One region of the Paenibacillus sp. FSL M7-0896 genome, then DNA from elsewhere that is predicted to be linked to it. Evidence: riboswitches for the same ligand, from Rfam matches in the RefSeq annotation. Region 1 holds a riboswitch; the other holds the start of a gene.
The links. Region 1 has a riboswitch for cyclic di-GMP ahead of MKY12_RS00835 (choice-of-anchor A family protein). Riboswitches for the same ligand answer to the same signal wherever they lie in the genome.
Positions count from the first base shown of each region.

Region 2: another riboswitch for cyclic di-GMP. It lies ahead of MKY12_RS03400 (PA14 domain-containing protein); the one in region 1 lies ahead of MKY12_RS00835 (choice-of-anchor A family protein).

Region 1 covers NZ_CP150250.1:192,314-199,771, forward strand. The annotation lists gene MKY12_RS00815 (hypothetical protein) at 1-412, shown strand, start outside; gene MKY12_RS00820 (YukJ family protein) at 391-1,143, opposite strand; gene MKY12_RS00825 (ASCH domain-containing protein) at 1,240-1,662, shown strand; gene MKY12_RS00830 (hypothetical protein) at 2,025-2,390, opposite strand; cyclic di-GMP riboswitch class I at 3,141-3,233, shown strand; gene MKY12_RS00835 (choice-of-anchor A family protein) at 3,315-6,212, shown strand; gene MKY12_RS00840 (alpha/beta hydrolase) at 6,696-7,458, shown strand, end outside.
Region 2 covers NZ_CP150250.1:814,079-821,536, reverse strand. The annotation lists gene MKY12_RS03410 (discoidin domain-containing protein) at 1-860, opposite strand, end outside; gene MKY12_RS03405 (glycosyl hydrolase) at 1,065-2,585, opposite strand; gene MKY12_RS03400 (PA14 domain-containing protein) at 2,778-5,120, opposite strand; cyclic di-GMP riboswitch class I at 5,135-5,215, opposite strand; gene MKY12_RS03395 (sugar phosphate nucleotidyltransferase) at 5,353-6,726, opposite strand.

The sequences.
Region 1 (7,458 bases):
GGTGCTCTGCTTCTTCATCCCCTCCCTGTGTATCGTTTTGTGGAAAATAATTATCGGTCGTAAACAAACCTCCCGCCATCAGCTGGAAGCGGCTAGGACCTCGAAAAGGAACAGTCTCCCCTCTTATCCTGTGCTAAGGATTGAGTATTTCGACGGGCGTTCACCTATTGGGGTGGATGGCATGGAAATTGGTCCTTCGGAGGATAAAGCGTTACCGGATCTTATCCCCTGGCTGCAAATCCTACAAGCAAAGGTGCTTTCATCTCATGAGGTCGAGCTCATCGTTTCTGCTAACCAATCACCCGTCTCTACCTTACAACTTCATTTGAGGCTGGATGAACAGTTGGATGCCAAGGATATCGTATCAGCGGTTAATGCGATGGTGTTGGCTCATGACAAAACATTGGTATGATTACATTCACTAACCGGCTTGGTGGCATCTCCCTGGTCGTTGGTACACCAGGATTGGGACTGGAAGGCCAGGAAGATAGCCACCCATCTGTGTTCATTCTCGAAATGAATAAGGACGCCGCCGTCTTGCCATGTGCCATTTTCACTGGCGTACCCGCCCGCATTGCCTTGGTTCATATGAATATTATGAACGCCCTGCCCAGGGGAGAAGCCGAAGTACTTATCGGGCTTATCCTCTTCGGGTCCCCAAGGCTCGCCGAATACGTACAGGGTTGCATCCTGTTCCTGTGCCTCCTTGAGATAAGAGGTGATTTTGTCATAAAGATTGTTGCGGGGATCGCTGTTTTCGGGTTCATTCCGGTTCGTATTAGGCAGAGCTACCATCTTACTGGGAATCACCAGGTTTCCCCTGATATAATCAAGGGCAAGGCTCCGGTTATGTCCGGTGATCTTCGTGAAGCCGGATTCAAGCGTGAGCCAACGGGCCGTTTCTTCCGCTTTGAAATCTTCGCCCACATAATAAAGCACCTGATTTGCAGTGTCCTCCGGTAAATGTTCCGCTTTTGCGCTTGATCTGATATTGATAGCCACCCTGTACTTTTTATTAATATCACCTTCAACCTCAACCAGTACCTGGACATGATTATTTTTGACACCTAGCTTATATATGGTATCCTCATTGGATAATTTGCATTTTAATACCCCGTACCCTTGATCTAATCCGTTACCCATAGTTCGTCAGTCCCCCTTCTTAGCTATTAATGTTTCCCATAGAAGGTCATAGTAATTCTAAGTAAAAGGTGTTCAACATAGGAGGTAAGCTGCATTATGAAATGCCTAACCATTCGCCAGCCGTGGGCCACGTTAATTGCGCTGGGAGAAAAACAAATCGAAACCCGGACCTGGCGGACCGCCCACCGGGGAGAGTTAGCCATTCATGCCGGGATGCAGGTGAATAAGGCGATCTGCCGGACGGAGCCGTATCAGTCGTTGCTGGCCCGTCACGGCTACACTGCGGACAACCTGCCGACGGGCAAGATCATTGCAGTCAGCCGCATTGCGGATTGCTGTGAGGTGACGCCGGAGCTTTCGCAGCAAGGCTGGCCGGGCGGCAATGAATATGTATTCGGCAATTATGCCGAAGGAAGGTATGCCTGGATGCTGGAGGAGGTTGTTCCGCTGGTACATCCCATACCTGCTAAGGGACGTCTGGGTTTCTGGGAATATCCGGTGCTGGAAGAGGAATTGTGAATTTCTTGACGGCAATGTGAAGAAAAATTGCTCCAGATTGGCTGTCAGCTGGTATAATTGGGATATTCGGCGGGAAATCTTCCTATATATAAGGAGAGTTGTGCTCTGAGGCGGTCTACCGCTGGAGAGGGGCAGAAATGCCGGGAAGGAGCGTATGCATAATAGATGGGAAGCCTTCTAATTGCATGGCTTTGTATGCTTTGTTTGTTTCTTGCGTTCAGGGATCAGGTAAGCCGGAGAATCCTGTACCCGGTAGCTGTGGTGGTGATATGCGGCACATTGGGGTATTGGACGTTGTTAATGTAACCGCATCCCGGTGATCATTTAATGCAGAAGTCTGCCGCTTGCGGCAGGCTTCTTTGTTAGCGCTGCTCCATCTTCTCCATACCCAGATATCTGCGCATATGCAGAGTGGCCTGGGCGGCAATCACATCATCCAGCAGCAGCATCCGTTCGTGATAGCCCCTGCAGACAAATTTGGCTTCAACACCCGTCTCCAACCGCTGCTGCTCATAGACCTTCAGACCACGGGCGCGCATTCCGGCACGGACCTCCCGCAGATCGGCAGAAGCGGCATGAGCGGCCGACTGGATTACCTCCAGATAAGGTGCAGGCGTGCGCAGCTCAGAGGCTATAGCAGAAGCATCGCGCTCGAAGGCGGATAGAATAAGCGGCAGCAAAATATAGGATTTGACCAGCAGGTTATCCTGGCTCTCTGCTCTTTGCATCCTTCTCAACCCCTCAAAGAGAACGTATATTCGCATTGTAACTCATCCTTCAAAAAATAATCAATGGGTTTTATAAATTAACTCAAATAATGTGATATATTTCACAAAAAAATAAGATGAATTATTTTATATTAAAATTGAAATATTAAAGATTGATAAATAAATCAGCTCAAAGGAGAATGGCAATGAGTCATGAAGGAAGCCTCCGCCGTGGTTTGGTATTCGGGATCATTCTAAGTGTTCCGCTCTGGGTATCGATGATTGGCTGGGTTCAGCTGTTCGGGTCTGCCTAGGCGACATTTTATTCAAAATATATGAAGTCTATTAGCAGGTGTCGTCCCTATGGGCGGCACTTTTTTTGGAGCTGAGATGCCCAAAAATAGGTAAAATTGCATTGAACAGGAGCAGATAATGAGTAGGGGTGGGCTGAGGGCGATAAAATAGGACGAATGCATCAAATTTTAATGATATAAATTGATAGTATTATAGAAAAGAGAGACAAACGGCTATAGCCAATCCTCTGATTTCTCGACTTTTTTCGTCAGTAGATAAAAAAGAGACTCGCCCCTGAACCCTTATGGTACAAGGGATCAATGAGCAACCATCGTAAAAAATAATTTCAAAAAATATACTGGGAGTGGATTGACAATAGGGTGGGAGAGCGGATAAACTGAAATTAGTACAAAAGTAACAAATGTCATAGACTCAACAATGATCTTACATAAGCAAATCTCAATTGCATACCGAAATCATGTACAAACGCAAACCGTATCGAAAGAACGGGACGCAAAGTCAGGAATCTACTGTCTCTAAAGTTGAGGCTAGGGTCGTCCGGCCGCCGTGAAGCTAACCCTTCGTGGCGGTCTTTTTGTTGTTATAGTCGCGTGACAGATTCATAGAATAGTAACTAGGAGGTGTGGACTATTGAAAAAAGGAGTACGTAAAACAGCCGCCATCATTATGGCGGGCCTATTGACCGTATCCAGTGCTTTTACGTGGGGCACGGATGTCAGAGCAGCTTCAGGGGTGCCGTATACGCCAACACCGGTTTTGGGGGTCGCAGGGAATTTTAATGCTTTTATCCTCGGGGATTTTAAACAAGCCAATGATCAGATTGAAGGCCGCCTGGCAGCGGCGGGGGACATTACCCTCTCCGGAGGTTACGGAGTAGCTAGGGCATACAGGGATGCTTCGCCGACGGATGTACTTGTGGCCGGTAAGAATTTTGTACATTCAGGCAGTGGAGAGATCTATGGAAATGTGGTATTTGGGGATAGCTTTACAGCCAATGAGCCTGGTGTCAACATCAAAGGCGGGAAGAAAAATGCCAGCCCGATTGATTTTGCAGCCGAGCAGCAAGCTCTGATCTCCCGTTCCACAGAGTATGGGGCCTTGGCTGACACGAATGAGATCGGCAATAACAATTATGGACAGCTCAAGATAAGTGCACCGGATCGTTTCAATGTAGTTCATTTGGATGCCTCGACACTGGCGAAGACCAACTATATCGAATTCAACATTGCACAGAACGCTACGCTGATTATTAATATTAGCGGGTCTATAGTCAATGTGCCAAGTTTTGCAATGAATAACGGCAGAGCCAGTCAGGTATTGTTCAACTTTTACGAAGCTTCTGAGGTGAATATCGCTTATACCTCATTCTTCGGGACGATCCTCGCACCTAGAGCGGATGTTCATTATGCCGGAGCAGAGCTGTACGGGACTCTGATTGCAAAATCTTTTAGCGGCGGGGTTGAGATGCACCTGGGATTGTACGAGGGAGAGGGGCCGCCACCGAGTCCGACGCCGACCGCAACGCCGACACCTAGTCCATCACCGACACCAGCGGCTACACCGACACCGACAGTGAAACCAACACCGACGGTAACACCAACACCTACAGTGAAGCCAACACCGACGGTAACACCAACACCTACAGTGAAGCCGACACCGACGGTAACACCAACACCTACAGTGAAGCCAACACCAACGGTAACGCCTACACCTACAGTGAAGCCAACGCCGACGGTAACGCCGACTCCAACTGTGAAGCCAACACCGACCATAAAACCGTCACCTACACCTGTGTGCACTCCAACTCCAAAGCCAACACCGACTGTAAAGCCGACACCAACGCCGACCGTGAAGCCGACACCAACGCCGACTGTGAAGCCAACACCAACGCCGACCGTGAAGCCAACACCAACGCCGACCGTGAAGCCAACACCAACGCCGACTGTGAAGCCGACGCCAACACCGACCGTGAAGCCGACGCCAACGCCGACCGTGAAGCCGACACCAACGCCGACCGTGAAGCCGACACCAACGCCGACTGTGAAGCCGACACCAACACCGACTGTGAAGCCGACACCAACGCCAACGGTGAAGCCAACACCGACACCAACAGCGGTGCCGACTCCAACACCAACGGTGAAGCCAACACCAACGCCGACCGTGAAGCCGACACCAACGCCAACTGTGAAGCCAACGCCGACCGTGAAGCCGACACCAACACCAACTGTGAAGCCGACGCCAACGCCAACAGCTGTACCGACACCAACGCCAACAGCTGGACCGACACCAACACCGACGGCAGAACCAACACCAACGCCAACAGCGGGACCGACACCAACGCCAACGGCAGAGCCGACACCAACACCAACGGCAGTACCGACACCAACGCCAACAGCAGTACCGACACCAACGCCAACGGCAGAACCGACACCAACACCAACGGCAGAACCGACACCAACACCAACGGCAGTACCGACACCAACACCGACGGTAGAACCAACACCAACGCCGACAGCAGAACCGACACCAACGCCAACGGCAGAACCGACACCAACACCAACGGCAGAGCCGACACCAACGCCAACGGCGGAACCAACACCAACGCCAACGGTAGAGCCAACACCAACGCCAACGGCGGAACCGACACCAACACCAACGGCAGAGCCGACACCAACGCCAACAGCTGAGCCAACACCAACGCCAACGGTAGAGCCAACACCAACACCGACGGCAGAGCCGACACCAACGCCAACAGCTGAGCCGACACCAACGCCAACGGCAGAGCCAACACCAACGCCAACAGCTGAGCCAACACCAACGCCAACGGCAGAACCGACATCAACGCCAACAGCTGAGCCAACACCAACGCCAACGGCAGAGCCAACACCAACACCGACGGTAGAACCAACACCAACACCGACGGTAGAACCAACACCGACACCAACGGTAGAGCCGACACCAACGCCAACGGTAGAACCAACGCCAACACCGACACCAACGGTAGAGCCGACGCCAACACCAACGCCAACACCAACACCGACGCCAACGCCAACACCGACACCGACGGCAACGCCAACACCAACACCGACGGTAGAGCCGACACCAACGCCGACACCAGAACCAACACCAGTAACAACACCAGCGCCAACATCGCCGCCGTTCAGTTTCCCTCCAGTGCCTACGCCGACTCCGATTATCGGATTTATCGTGAGCAATGATGTGGTTGTGAATGATGATCCGCTGCCGCTTGGACCTGTAGCAACTCCAATAGCTACAACAGTGCCGACGCCGACACCGGCTGTTGCGGTTGCGCAAATAGCAGCAACACCGGAGCCAACGCCTTCAGCAGAACCGGCACCCGGTGTAGTCCTTATTGATGATGAGGTTCCTCTAGGCGGTGTGCCTGTGGATGGAACCTTGCCGAAGACGGGCGAATCCAGTCCTGCGCCTTATTATTTTGCCGGTTTGGCACTCGCTGGTCTGGGCTTGATTCTTAGAAGAACCACCAGAAACAGCAAACGTAAGTGAGTGACCCGAACTGAGATTTATACAAACAAACGATGATCCTGTAATTTGACAAGGGCTGCTTTCGGAGAAGATGTTCTCCTGGAAGCAGCTCTTTTTTTCGTTGGAAATAAGTGCCCGGATACAGAATGTATGCGAAAAACAACATACAATGTGCCGGTGAGAGAGTCAGCGGACCAATGTATGCGAAAAACAATATACAATGTGCCGATGAGAGAGTCAGCGGACCAAATGTATGTGGAAAACAGCATACAATGTGCCGGTGAGAGAGTCAGCGGATCAAATGTATGTGGAAAACAACATACATGCAATCTGCTGCGGGAAGGCGAGTATGCTAAATGAGTCCACCTGCTTCTTTCAAGAGTCATGCAGAGTACAATGGAGTTGAAGTTTGCGCCTCAGCCGTATTTTTAGTTGGCCTAACTCCCATGCTATACTAGGCTCAAATTAATATGGTTGCTTACTGAAGGAGGAACGTTGATGTGGATGATATACCTGCTTGTGGTGCTGATCGTGGTGGCCGGAGGGGTGGGGTATGCAGGATTCTATTTTTATGGAGTAGCCATTAAACGGGCCCCTAAGGAATTCCTGGCCAAGACCCCAGACCTTAAGATCGATCCGCCGCCGGTGGCCGGAGCCTCGTGGGGAGAAGGAGCGGAGTGGGTGTCCCGGCAGACCTTCCGTGAGGTGGAGCTGATGTCTGAGGATGGGCTCAAGCTGCAGGGCTATTATCTGGCGTCAGAGCGTGCTGCCGGACGGACGGTCATTGTTGCCCACGGGTATTCCGGGAAGGCCAAGGATATGGGAGCGACTGCTAAGAACTATTATGAGAATCTGGGGTACAATGTGCTGCTGCCTGATGCCCGGGGACATGGGAAAAGTGAAGGCGATTATATCGGCTTTGGCTGGCCGGAGCGCCGGGATTATCTGAAATGGATCAGATTCGTCCTGCAGGAGAACGGTCCGGATGCGCAGATCGTGCTGCATGGTGTATCAATGGGCGGGGCTACGGTGCTGATGACGTCCGGGGAGGAGCTTCCTCCGCAGGTCAAGGCGATTGTCGCCGATTGCGGCTACACCTCGGTCAAGGCGCAGCTGTCCTATCAGCTGAAGCGGATGTACCGTCTGCCCAGCTTCCCGTTTGTGCCGGTGGCCAGTCTGGTGACCCGGATGAAGGCCGGTTATTTCTTCGGGGAGGCGTCTGCGCTGAAGCAGGTTCGCAAGGCCAAGGTGCCGATTCTGTTCATCC
Region 2 (7,458 bases), 620 kb from region 1:
TCCGTCAGCTTCTTCTCCGCATCCTCTGGCAGCGTTCCGTCCGCCTTCAGCTTGATATCGCCTGTGTACAGATAGAGCGCTACGGCCTGCATATTGTAATCCTTCAGGACCTTGTAGTACTCCTCCATATTCTCACACGAGCGGCCTACATCGCTGGCACAGCTGGTCCGCATGATATTGCCGCTATAGGCTACACCCAGCCACTTCATAATATAGGGCAGATGCGTAACCGCCCCCTCGTCAAAATAAAACTGCTTGTTATTCACCACCGTCCCCGTCAGCGTATAGCTGCCGTGAATCGGCTCCTTAATCGGAGACTTCAGCGCCTCCAGACTGAGATTATCCCATGTCCACCAGTTGTACTTATCCTCAGCCTCTGAGGAATAGATTCCTCTGGCCGTCCGCAGCGTCAGCTCGTTGGTGCCGCTGATGAGCTGCTCTTTGGGAATGTACAGCTCATAGGTTTTGCGGAAGTCGTATTTGCTGCCTGTTCCGGCAATCCCGGCGATCTGAATGATGCCTGAGAGCTGACGGTTGGAGAACACGCTCATCTGGGGAACGGATTTGTAAGCATCGATAATGCTCACGCGAAATAAGACCCCGTGCTCCGGGATCTTATCCAGCTCATACTGAATCCGCAGCTCCGGGTTGGTCTCCCCGTGCAGGCCGGAGGGCAGTGACTTCAGCTCTGCCGACTTAGCAGTAGTTGAAGCTATGCTGAGCGTCTTCTTCACCCCGTTTGAACCTGCCGCCTTGAACTCACCGGCAGAGCCGTCATGCTTGCCAAGCTTCCATAGAACAGTTCCTTCCGGCATCTCAGGACCGGCATCCTTGGCCGCCGACAATGAAGACAGATCCACATCATCTTCACCGTCCTTCGTCCCGTAATCTCCGAAGACAGAGACGGACAACAGAATCAAGATGATCAATGCTGCAAATTTTAGTAGCCTGTGGAGATATTTACTGGGTTTCTTTTGAACTCTAGTCCTCATTCCCTTGTCCTCGCTTTCTTCCGGAATTCTATGCTGTACCGGTTACGTCACACTTCTTCTGCGGGGGCTTCCTTAAGGAAGCGTCAGCGCACTCTGGGGAATAATCATCTGCTTCTGGCTCTGGCTCCTCCACATCAGACTGACGCTGGCATCCCCGCGGTTCTCGTAATACTCCACCTTGATGGCGTAGGGGGTACCCGCAGAGAGCGTGATGCTGCCCTCCTTGCTCGCACTGCTCTGGTTCTTCCAGCTGTCGATCAGGAGCTTGCCGCCGATCCATACGCGGATGCCGTCATCCGAAGAAGCGGTGAACGTATACTTTTCACTGTAGAGAGGCTTAAGGGTCCCGGTCCAGCGTACCGAGAATGCATCCTTGGGAAGGCCGGGAGCCGGTGAATTGCCATGCCAGTTGAATTGAAGGGTGCTGTCGTTACGGGTAAGCAGCGGTGTGCCGGACAGGTCCATATTGCCATAATACTGGCCTCTCAGGCCGTTCCTTGAGCTTACAGCCGCCGCATGCGTTTTGGCACCCCCCGCGAGCTTGTAATCCTCCCGCGATACCGTGTATTTATGGTTCATGAAGCTTTGAATTTTCACGGTCGGGTTATTCTCAACCAGCATCTTGCCCCATGTCATCGTATATACCCATTTGCTTTGTTTTTGAGACATGATGACAGGGTCTGGAAGCTCTCCGCTCTCCCCGATTCCGATCGGTTTGCCGCCCGCCAGCTTCAGGAGGCTGTCATAATAAGACTGCTTGAAATCATTGTCATAAATGTCGGCGGCCAGAATATCCACCTTAGCGATGCCGGGAAAATAGGCGGCATACGGCTCAGACGACTTGTTGGGAGCATTCGGATTCCATACCCACAGCAGATTATTCAGCTTATGCGTATTCACCATGCGGTCATAGACCAGGTCCCAGAGCTTCGCGAAGTCATCCTTCTGCCCCCACCAGAACCAGCCGCCGTTCATCTCATGATAGGGCCGCCATAACACCGGAACTCCGGCATCGCGCAGCTCGCCCAGATACTTGGCCACTTCATCCAGCTCGGCGACCAGGGCCTTGTACTGCGGCGTTCCTGGAGTGACATACAGCTTGAATTGACTCTGGCTCAGCGGCTTCTGCACATTGGTCCATACCGGCGCGGTTCCCGGCAGATTCTGATGGAAGGTCATGGCGACAATACCGCCGCCCTCATGCCAACGGATGGCGCTGTCCACGACAGCCTGACGCTGCTTGGCAATGGTCTCCTTGGACTGGTTGCCTATGGCTCCCAGCTCATAGCCATGCAGAACGGCATAGCGGCCGGTTGTGGTGCGGAGCTTATTATTAAATTCATCGGGGCTCTCCAGGTAATCATGCTGGCCGGATATCATCCCCTTGCCGCTGAGATTACTGAGATAGCTTAACAGTGCGGAAGCCTCCTTGGAGGCCGAAGGATTAATGGGCTGTATGGGAGCGGGGGCGGCAGGTGCTGTAACCTTGGCGGCTGCGGGCAGACTGCGCCCTTCCCCCCATGGAAGCAATGAAAGGATAAGGATTAGAGGAAAAATAGTTGTATATAGCCTGTACTTACGGTAAGTGTTCAATGTAATCTCCTTTCTCCAGCCACACTCTCCGGCAGGGCCCCGGAGGTTACGCCTGCCGGATTGTCTGCCTTTCTATAGCTTAGTAGCCCTGCTGGTAAGCAGGGCCATTAAGAGTGGCTTACAGGATTTATAATTGTAACGTCTTAACCAGTAACAGCGCCAATGTTGAACACAGCTGCGGACCTTATGAGCTTACGAAGCGGACGGGAGGAACAACGCGCTTGCCGGAATGGTTCCTTTGGCTTGGCTTGGACTCTGCCACATTAGCCGCGCTTTTGCATCCCCTTGATTCTCATAATATTCTACCTGAATATCATACAGCTCGCCTGCGGTCAGGCTGATGCTGCCCATGCGTTCGGTGCCGCTCTGCTTCACCCAGCTGTCAATCACAAGCTCACCGTTCACCCGTACGCGGATACCGTCATCGGAAGTGGTATAAATCTGATAAATCTCCGTGTAGAGCGGCTTCATCTTCCCGCTCCAGCGGACAGAGAAGAAGTCTATGCCGATAGCGGCATCCGGCGTGCCTTGGCGCCAGTTGAAATCAAGCACAGCATCGGTACGCACTACAGCGGGTTCGCCCGATAGAGTCATATTATTGAAGTATTCCGCGTACAGTCCATTGGCAGCAGGAACTTCTACCGGCAGATCCGCCGGTGTTGCTGTAGGAGAAGGAACGGGAACGGGAGCCGCTGTCGGCGTAGGCACCGGTGTTGGCGTTGGTGTCGGTGCTGGCGTTGGTGTTGGTGCTGGCATTGGTGTCGTTACTGGTGCCGGCGTTGCTGTCGGAACTGGCGCTACTGTCGCTGCTGGTACCGTGGTCGGTACTGCTGTTGCAGCTGGAACAGGTATGGATGTGTTGCCTGCTCTGGAGAAAAGCGCACTTGCAGGTACGGTTCCCTTCACCTGGCTGGGGCTCTGCCACATCAGATGGACATTCGCATCGCCTGCATTCTCGTAATACTCAACCTTGATATCGTACAGTTGCCCGGCAGTCAAGGCAATGCTTCCTGTGCGGGCAGTTCCGCTCTGCTTGACCCAGCTGTCGATGACTGCTGTGCCGTTCACCCACAAGCGGATACCGTCATCCGATGTAGTATAGAACTGATAGGTCTCACTGTAAGCCGGCTTAATCTGGCCGGTCCAGCGAATCGAGAAGTAGTCTACACCGAGTGCAGCATTAGGAGTACCCTGGCGCCAATTGAAGCTGATGACATCATCGTTACGCACCATAACCGGTGTCCCCGAGAGCGTCATGTTCTTGAAGTATTCTCCAAGCAAGCCATTCTGGGCAGGCTTACTGTCCGTATCACCGGAGGTTGGGACCGGCTTCGGAATCGGCGCAACGGTTGGTGTTGCAGTCGGCGTTGGTGTTACAGTCGGCGTTGGTGTTGCAGTCGGCGTTGGTGTTGGTGTTGCAGTCGGCGTTGGTGTTGGTGTTGGTGTTGCAGTCGGCGTTGCCGTTGGCTTAGGAGCCGCCGCCGGAGCAGACCAGGCCTTATATTGGTCACGGGTCAGTGTGTAGCTGTCATTCATGAAATTCTTGATTGTCGCCGTGCTGTTATTCTCATAGAGCATCTTGCCCCAGTTCATCATGAACACGTAATTCTGCTGAGTTAGCTTCAGCTTCGAGATGTTCGGCATTTCGCCGTTCTCGCCGATGCCGATCGGTTTGCCGCCAGCCAGGCTGGTCAGATCATCATGATATTTATTCGAGTAGTCGTTATTATATATATCTGCTGCCAGCACATCCACTCTGTCCGCGCCCGGATAGGTCCGTGCATAGGGATCAGAGTTGGCATTCGGCGCATTCGGGTTCCATACCCAAATCAGATTATTTAACTGATGAACATTCACGAACCGGTCATACATAATATTCCATAGTGCAGTGAAGTTGTCTTTCTTGCCCCACCAGAACCAGCCGCCGTTCATTTCATGGTACGGTCTCCAGAGGATCGGAACCTTAGCATCCCGCAGACTTTTCAGAGAGACAGCTACTTTATCCAGATCAGTGATCAGCGCATTATACTCTGGTGTCCCTGGAGTTACGTATTTGTTGAATTGTGCCTGAGTGATTGGCTTCTGCACATTGGACCATTCGTACTTGGTGCCCGGCAGATTCTGGTGGAAGGTCATGGCGACAATGCCGCCCGCTCTGGACCAGTTCGTTGCACTCCAGACGATATTTTTGCGTTGTGCTGCTACTCCGCTCTCGCTCTGTCCACCGATTGCTCCAAGCTCATAACCATGCAGTGCGGCGTATTGTCCGCTTGTTCCCTTCAGCTTGTTGCTCAGCTCATCCGGACTTTCGAAATAGTCATGCTGCCCTGTAATGATTCCGTTCCCGGAGATCTCATAGAGACTGTTCAGCAGCTTGACCGCCTCGGCTGAAGCATTAGGATTCACTGGTGCTCCTGTAGAGGAAGCAGCCTTGACAGTGGACGGGGCGATTCCCAGTCCCACGGGTACAGCAGACAATACCACGGCCAGCGACAGCACAGCGCAGAGCAAACGAGACTTACGGTAAGTTTTCACAATATTCTCTTCCTTTCGGTAGCCAGGCTGCCACTCTTGCGAAGGCCCTATAGCTTTGCGTCCCTATCTTTCGATTAGGTTTGCCATTGTCGTTTTGGAAGGATCAATCCCTCTTACCGTAAGTATCGTCGATATGCAAATTTAATGTAGAGTAAAAACAAATTTTGTCTAAAAAATAGTTCTAAATGCCTGATTTAAAATTGTAACAATTGGTTAAATAGATAAGTTAGACCTACGAAATGAACTGATGTAGAGCGATATCCTCCCAGTCCAGAGTAATACGGATATTGTCCTCCTCTACCAGCTCAGACCCTGTCTGCACCTCAATGAATTCCACATCGGTAAGAGCAAGAATGGCATGCTTGGTCCCTTCCGGTATCCGCACCACATCTCCCGCCTTCACCTTATGCATCTTCTCATTGATGACAATGCTGGCTTCCCCGCTGACGAAGGTCCAGATTTCACTGCGTTTGTGATGCAGCTGGTAGCTGATATTTTTGCCCTCATTGATGAAAATCCGCTTGGTCAGCACCTCGTTGCCCTCATCATATTTCACATAATCGATCACCTTGTAGTGGCCCCAGCGGCGCTCTTCGTACATCGGTCTTTGTTCAAAAGTCTTCAGCACTTCCTTGATCCGCGGACTCTCGGCCTTGTGCGTCACCAGAATGCCGTCCGGGCTGGCGGCGATAATCAGATCCTTCGCCCCGATTACCGTGATTGGAATATCCAGCTCGTTAATGAGGCAGGTGCCTTCGGAGTCAGCGGTGATGAAGCCTTTGCCGACATGGTTACTGGTCATTTCCTCGGTCAGCGTATTCCAGGTGCCCAGGTCTTTCCAGAATCCGGCGTAAGGCTGCACGACGATGTTCTCTTCTTTCTCCACCACTTCGTAATCGAAGCTAATCGAGGACAGCAGCTTATACTGCTTCTGCAGCTCCTCGTAATTGAGCGGCAGCCCTTTGCGCTGCAGGATATCCAGCAGGTAACCCAGACGGAAGGCGAACACTCCGCAGTTCCAGAGCGCTCCCCGCCTGATTAGCTCCTCAGCTTGGATGCGGTCCGGCTTCTCCTGGAAGTGGCTCACTTGCAGGTAACCATTCGCTCCCGCATCTGCGCCCGTTGGAATAATGTAGCCGTATTTCTCCGAAGCATGCTCGGGAACTACGCCCATCAGCGCCAGGTTCGCCCCGCTCACCAGCATGGTGTTCTCCAGCTGCAGCACCGTTTCGAAAAAGGAGGATTCCACGTATGGGTCCACCGGCAGAATCGCCACGGTCTCGCTTGGGGACACCCCCGCGATGGAATACAGGTAGGCCGCCGTCAGCGCAATAGCCGGGAAGGTATCCCGCCGCTCCGGCTCTACAATGATCGGCACCTCGCTGCCGAGCTGGCTCTGGATCATCTCCACCTGGCTGCGCCCGGTCGCCAGATACGAGGACCCGGCCATGCCGTTCTCCTCCAGCTGTCTCCATACCCGTTGTACCATTGATTCCGGTTCACCTGCCGGGCTTGCCAGTACCTTCAGAAATTGCTTGGAGCGTGAATCATTGGACAACGGCCAGAGCCGCTTGCCGGAGCCGCCTGATAGAAGTACTAGTTTCATAGTGAACCCTCCATATCGTATTGTTATTGGGTATTCTTATTGCGGGGAACTCTGAGTTAAAATCCCGCCTGTTATGAGGGTCGCTGCAAGGAATTTTGGGCTTACGGCCGCTGTTGTCTCCAGATGTTGTTGATTATATTGCTTGCAGCAGATAACATCCGGAGACAAAGGCGGACGCTAACGCTCCTACAGCTCCAAAATTCCTCTCCGCTCCATTTCATAACAGGCTTGTGATTTTATATCCGCTTCGCCCGCTGGCGAAGCTCCCTGCTAAAGATCCGATATTGCCGCTTGTGGTAGCGGCAAGGGGAGCCGGGCCGCCGCTATGCTTGCGCGGCAGCAGTTGAATCCTGGTTGCCGGCAGCCTGCCTTCACGACAATTGAATCCCTGGTTGCCGCCTACTGTTGCGGCGGAGAAAAATTCAAAGGCTCAAAGACTCTTAAGTGCCGCTTGTTCCAAGGCGTCGCCGCTGACCTAGCGGCTGGAGAGAACAAGAGTTCCAAGACAATGGAATTCAAGACCGGAATTCAAGACCTGGATTCAAGACTCTTGTGCCAAGGGCTCACCGCGCAACTTCGCGGCGGCAGAAGCTAGTTAGTTAAGTACTAGGCACTAGTGCTCCTCATTTGCTCGTTTAGCCAACTTTCCCGGAATTCAGGGGCACTTATGCTCTTCATTTGCTCCATTTAGTCCGCATCCGGGAAATCAGGGGCACTTCTGCTCCTCATTTG